3 regions of the Thalassospira sp. UBA4513 genome follow, and region 3 is predicted to be linked to each of the others. Evidence: riboswitches for the same ligand, from Rfam matches in the RefSeq annotation. Region 3 holds a riboswitch; each other region holds the start of a gene.

Region 1 (3,277 bases), on a different contig from region 3:
CACCAACCCCCTGAACCACATGGCGCATCGGTTTGCCCGGCACATCAACGAATCCTTTGATGCGCAGCACGTCAAACTGACGCACGACATCAATCAGGCGCTTCTCAAGGTTGGCCGGATCACTGATCGCATCAAGCGATACGACAAAACTGTCGAAATCATCATGATCATGTTCGTGGCCATCGTCATGATGGCTTGGGCGACTATCAAGGTCATCCTCGGCGGCAGCCCCCAGACCAAGCAGGATGGCGTTTTCAACCCGTGAATGTTCGGTCGCGATAATCTTGACTGACGGCTTTTTCAGCTCTGCACGGATATCGGCTTCGACCTTGCTGCGTTCGGCATCGGTCAGAAGGTCCGTCTTGTTGAGAACCACCATATCGGCACAGTGAAGCTGTTCTTCGAACAGTTCTTCAAGCGGGCTTTCATGATCAAGATTTTCGTCTGCTTCGCGTTGCGCCTGTACCGCGTGATGATCATGGGCAAACAGACCATCACGCAGGGCCGCGCCATCAAGAACCGCCACAACGCCATCAACGGTCACACGCGACCGGACTTCGGGCCAGTTAAACGCCTTTACCAACGGTTTTGGCAGGGCAAGACCAGATGTTTCGATCACGATATGATCAGGCGGCGTTTCACGGTCAATCAGGCCCTGGATGGTAGGCAGGAAGTCATCAGCCACGGTACAGCAGATGCAACCATTGGCCAGTTCAACAACGTCATCTTCTTCGCAGCCTTCAATGCCACAGCCATTGATGATGCCTCGATCCACACCCAGATCGCCAAATTCATTGATGATCAGCGCGATGCGTTTGCCATTGGCATTTTCCAGCATATTGCGGATCATGGTTGTCTTGCCAGCGCCCAGAAAACCGGTAATGACGGTTGCCGGGATTTTGCCCAATTGTGCCATTTCTGAAATCCTTAAAATTCAATAATTTATGTTGTTATTTGACCGACATCGGAATGCCGGCCACCACAAGGGTGACCTTGTCTGCAATCTCTGCAATGCGTTGATGCAGGCGTCCGGCATGATCGCGAAAGGCCCGCGCCATCGCATTTTCCGGCACGATGCCAAAACCAACCTCGTTTGAGACAAAAAGCACCGGCACGACAAGGGTTGGCACCAGATCACAAAGAGCTGCGATCTCGGCATCAATGTCGCGGTCTTCAAGCATCAGATTGGTCAGCCACAAGGTCAGACAATCAACAAGAACAGGCTTGCCGCCTGTGACATTACAGGTCTGCAGCGCCGAACAAAGTTCGACCGGTTCCTCGAGTGTCTGCCAAAGATCGCCGCGTGATTTTTTGTGAAGATCTATGCGGTTGGCCATTTCGTCATCCCAGGCACGCCCGGTTGCGATATATGTGCCACCGCCCGCCTGATTAATGATGTTTTCGGCAAACCGGCTTTTGCCGGATCGCGCCCCGCCAAGGATCAGATGCGTCCCGCCAGAGGGGCCGTCAGGGGGTAAAGTCTGGGTCATCCCGTTTCTTCCTCGCCATGGCCTCCCACCGAGGCCCGATTGCGTCGTCACCTTCCTTCGAATAGTGACACCTTCGGCAGGTTTCCTGGCTGCGGGCATGAAAGCGATCCGCCTTCCCGGTTTCCCGGTGGCTGGTCTGGCGCGTTGGCACCGACCCGGATCTCCCAACCCGATACAGTTGCGGGGGCAGCATCGGCCTTGCACCGATTTCCCATCACCGAACGATGCGCCGAACCTAGCAGGTTTGCCAAAAATGCCAAAGGTCATTCTCGGCACTTAACCCTTCGTTACCACCCCACCCTAATCGGAAGGTCAGTATTTGTAAGAATTGTCTGCTTGAGAGGTCATACCATTTCAGCCAACATCAAGCCGTTGCGCTGGAACTAGGGTCAGGACCTATTAATTTGATTTGAATGGCAGACGTTATATTTGCGAAATCCAAGGAAAAGCCCGCCGGGCGGGTTGGTATCCCGCACAAGGGATTTGACGCTGGAGTTTGCAAATATAACGTCTGCCATTCAAATCAAATTAATAGGTCCTGACCCTAAAGACGGAACAATCCGCAATCTGGCGAAAACCCGGGAAGTAGACTCATCACCCGGATGGCTGCAGGAAATACTGCAACCGAAACTCTTGGGGTAATCTGGATTTTTCAAGACCAATGGCAATACGTTCTCACCTATCCAAAATCCGACAGATGAACGCGCCAACCTGGACCACATCGTCTCGCAAGGACATGTGGCTGGGATTGCTGGACCGTCTGAACAGTCCTGATCGGTCATTTCAGGATTTTCTTGAACAGCGCGCAGCCGATGGCGAGATCACTCTGGCACGCCGCGATGTGCGTGACATCTTTGCCGAGGATGCCTCAAAGGGTGTAATCGCAACCATCATCTGGTCCCATGAACGTGGCATTCGCGTCAATGCGCTTTCGTTGCTTGTGCGCGATATGCCAACCCTAGTGACCCTGATGTCGATCTCGGATTTCGGACAGGACGAGTTGAACGAGCTGCTTTCCCAGCCGGGCATTTCCGTTCCGACTGCCAGCAAGATGTTGTCTGCCTGCGGCAAGACTTATTGCGGAATGCCGGCTGCCATCATTGATGACACCATCATCCAGGTGATTGAAAACGCATCCTTTGCCAGTGATTTCCCGAATGTCGCCAAATTGCGAAGCAAATCACGCAGCCGCCCGGTGCCCTATTATCAGGCCTATCTGCGCGATGTTTTCGACATCTGCGAAAAACATGATCTGAATCCGGATATGGTTGACCGCTATCTGGCAGAACACGCGCTTGATGACATGGCATCCGATATCGAGCTGGCCTCTGCCTGACGGAACATGCCTTAAGCTCCTTAAAAGCGCTGATTGACAGCGGTCACGCGCCAGCCCGGTTCGTCGACACCGTCGATATATTCAAGCGTGGTCAGACCCAACGTGTCGATATGAAATGCCAATGCGGTTTCAAGGGATAAACCCAGTGCATTGGCAAGCATGGCACGCACTGTGCCGCCATGAACGACAGCGACAATGTCGCGCCCGGCCCAATCCGCACTCAATCGGCCAAAGACGGGTCCGACACGGGCAACCACATCGGCAAAGCTTTCACCCTTTGGGGGGTGTTGGCGGGCAAAGTCGGTCCAGAACCGTGTTGTTTCCCCCTTGGGCAAATCATTCCAGTTCTGCAATTCCCAATCACCAAAATGCTGTTCGGCAAAGCCGCTTTCAGCCTGCGGCGCTATGTCTTTATCCATGAACGCCTGCAGACTGCGCGCCGTATCATGCG
Region 2 (3,277 bases), on a different contig from region 3:
AATGTTCCGGTGCTGATGCATGGCTATAACTCGCATCTGGTCAACGGGATCAGCACAGAAGTTGCCATCAAGGCGCTTAAGCTTCCGATTGCCATGTCTGCAGAAGAAGCGCGTTCTGATATCGCATCGAAGGGCTTTGCATATCTGCCGCTGCGTCACATGCATCCCAAACTGCAGGAGCTGATTGGATTGCGTCCGATTCTTGGGTTGCGCAGTCCGGTCAATACGTTACTGCGTTTGCTTAATCCGTTGCATGCGCGTGCAGCCTTCCTTGGTGTGTTTCATCCGGCGTTTCTTGATGTCCATCGTGAAACCGGCAAGCTCTTGGAACTTCCACGCATCGGTGTGATCAAGGGCGGTGGCGGCGAAGCCGAAAGAACACCCTATAAGCATGTCGATCTGCGCATGCTTGATAATGGTGAGCTGAATGATGTTCGCTGGCCCGCATTGCTGTCGAAAACCGAGAAAGACGGCGAAGAACAAAGCCCTGTGTCGCTAAAGCACTTCCTGGCTGTCTGGCGTGGCGAGGTAGAAGATATTCCTGCCGAAGCCAAGATCAAGGGCAGTGCTGCCATGGCAGCCTTCCTTGCCGGCAAGGCGGATTACATGGATGAGGCAGAAAGCCTTGTGCAGGGCTGGTGGGATAATCGCGACCGTGATGTCGGCTGATGTTCCGTGATCAAGTGAGATCGAATAAAAGGGACGGGAAACCGTCCCTTTTTTAATGCTCAGAACGATGATCCGGGTTCTTTGAGAAACGCCACTTCCTCTGCCGTTGATGGACGACCCAGTATTTCATTGCGGTGTGGATAGCGGCCAAACCGGTCAATGATCTTCTTGTGTTTCAGCTCGAACTCGGAATTGTGCTCAAGGCCGGGCTGTGAAAACAGGTCAACCGCCACTTCATGAATGATTTCGGATTCTGAGTGCATGTAGGGCATATACAGAAATGCCTGTTCCTGCGGTGTGACCAGTTTGCGATCCAGCCTCAAGGAAACAGCTTCCTGTGCCAGCACCAATGCCATTGGATCTGATGCAAAGGACTGTGGCTGATCGCGGTACATATTGCGTGAAAACTGATCAAGAACGATGATCTCGGCAAGTCGTCCATGGGCGGTTTTGCGCCAGTTAAAAAGCTCTCCGGCCGTGGCGGCGGCATGAAAATCGGCAAAGCGTTCCGCGATATGGCGATCGAGGGCTTCATCCTTGATAAACCACTGTTTTTCTTCGAGTTCCTTGAACCAGAAAACAAGAACCGTTTCAGGTTTCATAATGTTTCCACCCATCTGATTGCAGGCTTTTGCGGCCCGTCGGCAAAATTGCGGGTGATCTTCGCGCCCGGTTTAAGGCGCGTCAAGCCATCCGCAAAAAGATTGTCATGGACCATGGGGCAGGGAGTTGACAGCAATCCGTCCGGCGTGGATTATGACATTGTCTTTGGTGTTGATCCGATTGGACCAACTTAAAAGGGAACGTGGTGCGTCATGCATGACAAAGCCACGGCTGCCCCCGCAACTGTAAGCGGTCAGAGCATTGCATATGCCACTGGTGCAAACCGGGAAGGCGCATTGCTTTTCAAACCGTGAGCCAGGAGACCTGCCTTTGACTGCCGGGTGCTGATTGCCCGGTATGAAACTGTTGGACGCCGGGGTGAGCGTCAGGTTGCAGGGGTACAAACGGTCTTTTGAAGATCCGCAATCTTGCTTCCAGCCATCCTATCGTTCTTTGTCCTGACCCTGTGCGTTGGGCCGTTGGCCTGCGTGCATCGTTTGAGAAAGAGACGATTATATGTTTAAGACCCTTGGCAGGCTTGCGATTGCAAGCGCCTGCGTGCTGTCGGCGACCATGCCGGCGCATGCGCATTTTCAATTGGCCTATACGCCGAACGTAAACGTGACCAAGGCCGGGGATCAGCCGGTAAAGCTGATTTTCTGGCACCCGTTTGAAAACGGCCATGTCATGGATATGGCCGAGCCGTTTGAATTTTATGCGGTTAATCGCGGTGAGAAAATTGATCTGAAATCAACGCTTTCGCCGATTACTTTCACCGGAATTGCCAACTCGGCAGCGGCCTTTGACGCAACTTTAACACTGCGCCGCAGCGGTGATTACGTCATGGTGGTGGTCCCGGCACCGTATTTCGAAGAAAGCGAAGATATCTTCATCCAGCAGATCACGAAGTCCTATGTGAACCGCAATGAAATTCCGACCGACTGGATGGAACCGCAAGGTCTTAAAACCGAAATCCTGCCGCTTAATCGACCAACCAACATCATTGCCGGTTCGACCTTTACCGGCCGTGTGCTAAGCGAAGGCCAACCTGTCGCCGGTGTTGAAGTCGAAATCGAATACATGGCAGCAGAACCCGATATGGCCAGCAATACCCCCAAAAGCCCAACGGCATCGCCAATGCCCGGCGGTGCGGTTGTGGCCATTTCCGATGAAAACGGGTATTTCACTTTTGGTGTCCCCAAGGCAGGCTTTTGGGGATTTGCAGCACTTGGCAGCGGCCCTGAAAAAGAATTTCAGGGCAAGGAACTTTCACAGGATGCAGTCCTGTGGGTTCGCGCCTATGATGTGAAATAGGCGAGGGACAAAACAGATGCATATTGTTGATGGTGCGCTGGCACCGGAAGTCTTGATTGGCGGGGGTATTCTTGCAGTTGCCGGGCTTGGCCTTGGACTGCGTAAACTGCCAATCGATAAAATTCCTGCTACCGGGGTTTTGTCGGCAACATTCTTTGTTGCCTCGCTTATTCATGTGCCGGTGGGACCATCCAGTGTGCATCTGATCATGAGCGGTCTTGCCGGGCTCGTGCTTGGCTGGACCGCGTTTCCGGCACTTTTTGTCGGTCTCTTGCTTCAGGCGGTTTTCTTTGGCTTTGGCGGTTTGACGGTTCTTGGCGTCAATACGGTCAATATCGCCTTTCCGGCTGTGCTGGCGGGGCTTTTGTTCCGGGGAATGGTGTCGCGCAGCAACCCGGTCGCAGCCGCCGTGCTTGGTGGATGTGCCGGTGCATTTTCCATCGGGCTGACAACGGTGTTTGTCGCGATTTCGCTTGCGCTCAGCGGTGATGCGTTTGTCCCGGCGGCCAAGCTGGTCTTCTTTGCCCACATTCCGATCATGGTGGTCGAAGGGCTGGTTTCAGCGGCATCGGTATATCTGATCGCCAAGGTCAAACCGGCCTTGCTGCAACCCGCCGATCAGACATCGGGTTTCGAGATGCAGCCAGCAGCATCCTTGCGTGCAAAGCAGGCGGGCGAGGCATCCAATGGC
Region 3 (3,277 bases):
CGCCTCGATCCCGCCTGCTTCAAAGAAGTTGCGCGCAAAGGTCGCGCGTGCCGTGTGCTGGGCAACCTTGCCAAGATTGGCCTGGAAGACCTGCGGGAAGGATCCGGTCTTTGCCTTATGCGCATCAGACCGTTTGCGAAGCGCTTCGTAACGTTCGGCAAGTCGATGGGCGGGCAGGGCGCCGATACATGTCGCGGCACTGGTGCCATAAAGATCGGTAAACATGTGCCCGATGGTGGCACCTGCGCGCGCGGCCTCAATCATGGCGCTCAGGCTTTTGCCGACCGTGCCATCAAATTTGGTCTGGCGGGCCTTGGCATCTGCAACGATTGCCTCAAGGTCCGGCTTTTCGCAGGTTACTTTGGCTTCTGTGATGTTGGGAAATTCCGACACACCGGTCAGCGGATTACGACGGGTCGACAGGCGGTTTTCACGCGCATTCCAAACGGTCTCGATCTCGGTCTTGAGACTGCCATTGGCAAGGGCACTTAGAATACCACCCGAAGATTCAAGCGACTGGAATTTCGTCCAGGCGGCCTTCGCCAGCTCCTTGGTCAGGTTTTCAATAAACCACGAACCACCAGCCGGATCGATGACCCGGTGCACGTTGCTTTCTTCCTGTAAAATCAGTTGGGTGTTGCGTGCAATACGGCGTGCAAAGCCATCTGGCAGGCCAATCAGATGATCATAAGGCAGGCAGGTCACACTGTCCGCACCACCCAGACCGGCGGCAAAGCTGGTGACCGTTGTGCGCAGCATATTGACCCACGGATCAACCTTGGTCAGGGCCATTTCGGCTGAAACCGCGTTGACCGTAATCGTCGCATCCTCGGCACCCGATGCCGAAAGGACGCGGCTCCACATCATGCGAAGGGCACGCAGCTTGGCGATCCCGGCAAAGAAGTCGGTGCCGATGGCAACGTTAAACACCATCGCACCCGCGGCCTGATCAACCGCCATCCCGGCATCGGTCAGGGCGCGCAAATAGGTCACCCCGCTTGCCAGCAGGCAGGCCAGTTCCTGACCATCGGTGGCCCCGGCATTGTAATAAGGTGCGCCATTCACTGAAATTGCGGTTGCCAGCGGGAACAGATCAATCAGCTCGACCGCAACGCTTGCCGCATGATCAACCGCATCCTGTGCGCCACAGGGCAGGGTGCCAGTGGACGCAAGGGTTCCGATCGGATCAATGTTAAAGGCCGGTGCGGCTTCGTCGGCACCATCGGTATTTGCGATATGGGCGGCCAGAAGTGCTGCGGCCGGAACACCTGCCGCCCCGGCATCAAGTCCGACGGTGGCAAGGTTGGTGTAAACATCCTCAAGCGCGGCATCGAGATCGGCCAGACAATGAATGGCAATACCGTCAACACCGACCTCGGCAGAACTGATTTCGCGCCCGGCACGGGCGGCGGCATCAAGTTTTAGCGTGATCGAGGTCGCCCCATTTTCAAGGTCCTCAAGGATCGCGGCATTGGTGGCCTTGGGATCGGGATGGGTATGAAGCTGGCGGATATCCCAGCCGGTCACGGTTTCGCGCGGCTCGACCGTGGCATTAAGAACTTCGTGGATCAGCCGGGTCGCGTCATCCTGATCATCATTTGTATAGATCGGCTGAACGGAAAACCCATCAAGCGTATTGGTGACGAGCTTCTTCTCGAACGGTGCCCCCTTAAGGGCCTCTTCGGCAAGCTTGCGCCAACTTGCGTAATCAGCAGATGGAAATTCGGATGCGAGCTTTAGCGGGTCGGACATGGTTTCTCCCGGCTTGGTATGTCCCGTCCTTGATGCGACTCCATATGGGGTCTTCATATGGCGTTGGGCACGGAACTTTGCCAAATTCTATTCTACTACGGATTCCCAGTACCCGGTACACCCCGCCCGGCCCATTTCATGCCAAGAAAACACCATCGGTATTCTGACTCGCGAGAAAGCCTGCAAAAAGGCCGTCACGCTTACAGTTGCGGGGGCAGTTCCGGGCTTGGCCAAAGTGCGCTAAGGCACGGCCGCACCGGATTCCCGATCCTATTTTCCGGTCACATTCGCGACATGGCGGTTTATAGCACCTGTCCCTAATTCCGTAAATAGGCATGGAAATACCTATTTAGGCGGATATCGATCCCGACAAATCAGGTTTCCGTAACGTTATGTCGGCGGAAACGTTGGGGTTTTGCACGTTGTTCGTGGTTTGCGCGTCACATGGTTCCGATCATTGCGGCCTTATACTTTCGCGGCACGGGTGCGAGATCGGGGTGAAGCCGGAACATTGCGTGGCAAAAATTTGGCGGGTTTAACCAATTTGACATTTTCGTCTGTCAGTTTGGACTTGTCCCAAAACTCGGAGTATCGCCATCCATGAACGCGCTCAGCGCCATGCCGTCGCAATTCTGTCCTGATGGACTGGTTGCGTTCGCCGACGACAGTCCCAGCGCCAAGGCAGCCCTTGAAACAGTGTTGCGTCGGGCAGGATATGACGTGGCCGGTTTTGATTGTGCCGATGATCTGATTGATCAGCTGGACGGGCTTTATCCCCGTGCCATCATCCTTGATATTGAAATGCCGGGTATGAGCGGCTTTGAAGCGTTCTGCGAAATTCGCCGCCGCTATCCCAACAGCCAAAACGTGCCGGTTTTCTTCTTCTCGGCCCATTATGACGCCGACACCCGCGCACAAGCCGATGCGCTTGGGGCGGCCGATTTCATCAGCAAGGACGCCAGCCCGAAAGTGGTGCTCGAGCAACTCAATCGGGTGCTGGGCCATTCCATCAGTGCCTGCTAGCAGTGCTGGGAGACCAGCCCTGCCTTGATCAATCCTGAACGGATCGCCACGCCCTGCCTTATGCAGGGCGTTGTTGTCTGTGGGTCCTGTGCGTCTCCTCGCCCAGGGAAATGATGCTGTCTGCCGCACCATGCACATGATAAAGCCGATCTGTCGGCAAGGTGGTTGCCGGATCAATCGCAGGCTTCTTGGCAAGCCGATCATAGATCGGCGCCAGCGGCACATTCATCGCGTCAAACAACTGATCGTAACTTTCCAGAACGAAATAGGTTTTCTGGAAATCATCAATCGCGTAATCCGTGCCCATGACGCGTTCAAGCTCGAACGCAACCCGATTTGGCGTGGGATCGGTCACCGAATAGATGGTTTCGGTTTGCGATGACAACATGCCCGCACCATAGGCGCGCAAGCCATGCGGGGTCATGATCAGGCCAAACTCCACCATATACCAATACATCCGCGCCAGCTGTTTCAGGCCGCCCATCGCAATGGCTTCGGGGCC

The links. A riboswitch is a leader RNA that binds a small molecule or an ion and turns the genes downstream of it on or off. The one in region 3 is predicted to bind cobalamin.
Region 1: another riboswitch for cobalamin. It lies ahead of cobU (bifunctional adenosylcobinamide kinase/adenosylcobinamide-phosphate guanylyltransferase); the one in region 3 lies ahead of B2T33_RS18325 (methylmalonyl-CoA mutase family protein).
Region 2: another riboswitch for cobalamin. It lies ahead of B2T33_RS11845 (DUF4198 domain-containing protein); the one in region 3 lies ahead of B2T33_RS18325 (methylmalonyl-CoA mutase family protein).

Annotation. Positions count from the first base shown of each region.
Region 1 covers NZ_DGMR01000013.1:56,693-59,969, forward strand. The annotation lists gene cobW (cobalamin biosynthesis protein CobW) at 1-916, opposite strand, end outside; gene cobU (bifunctional adenosylcobinamide kinase/adenosylcobinamide-phosphate guanylyltransferase) at 951-1,490, opposite strand; cobalamin riboswitch at 1,549-1,739, opposite strand; gene B2T33_RS05760 (hypothetical protein) at 2,188-2,826, shown strand; gene B2T33_RS05765 (histidine phosphatase family protein) at 2,847-3,277, opposite strand, start outside.
Region 2 covers NZ_DGMR01000030.1:58,253-61,529, reverse strand. The annotation lists gene B2T33_RS11855 (glycosyl transferase family protein) at 1-669, shown strand, start outside; gene B2T33_RS11850 (DUF924 family protein) at 729-1,271, opposite strand; cobalamin riboswitch at 1,422-1,618, shown strand; gene B2T33_RS11845 (DUF4198 domain-containing protein) at 1,789-2,586, shown strand; gene cbiM (cobalt transporter CbiM) at 2,603-3,277, shown strand, end outside; gene B2T33_RS11835 (cobalt ABC transporter permease) at 3,273-3,277, shown strand, end outside.
Region 3 covers NZ_DGMR01000039.1:313,355-316,631, forward strand. The annotation lists gene B2T33_RS18325 (methylmalonyl-CoA mutase family protein) at 1-1,752, opposite strand, end outside; cobalamin riboswitch at 1,889-2,067, opposite strand; gene B2T33_RS18330 (response regulator) at 2,353-2,775, shown strand; gene phhA (phenylalanine 4-monooxygenase) at 2,834-3,277, opposite strand, start outside.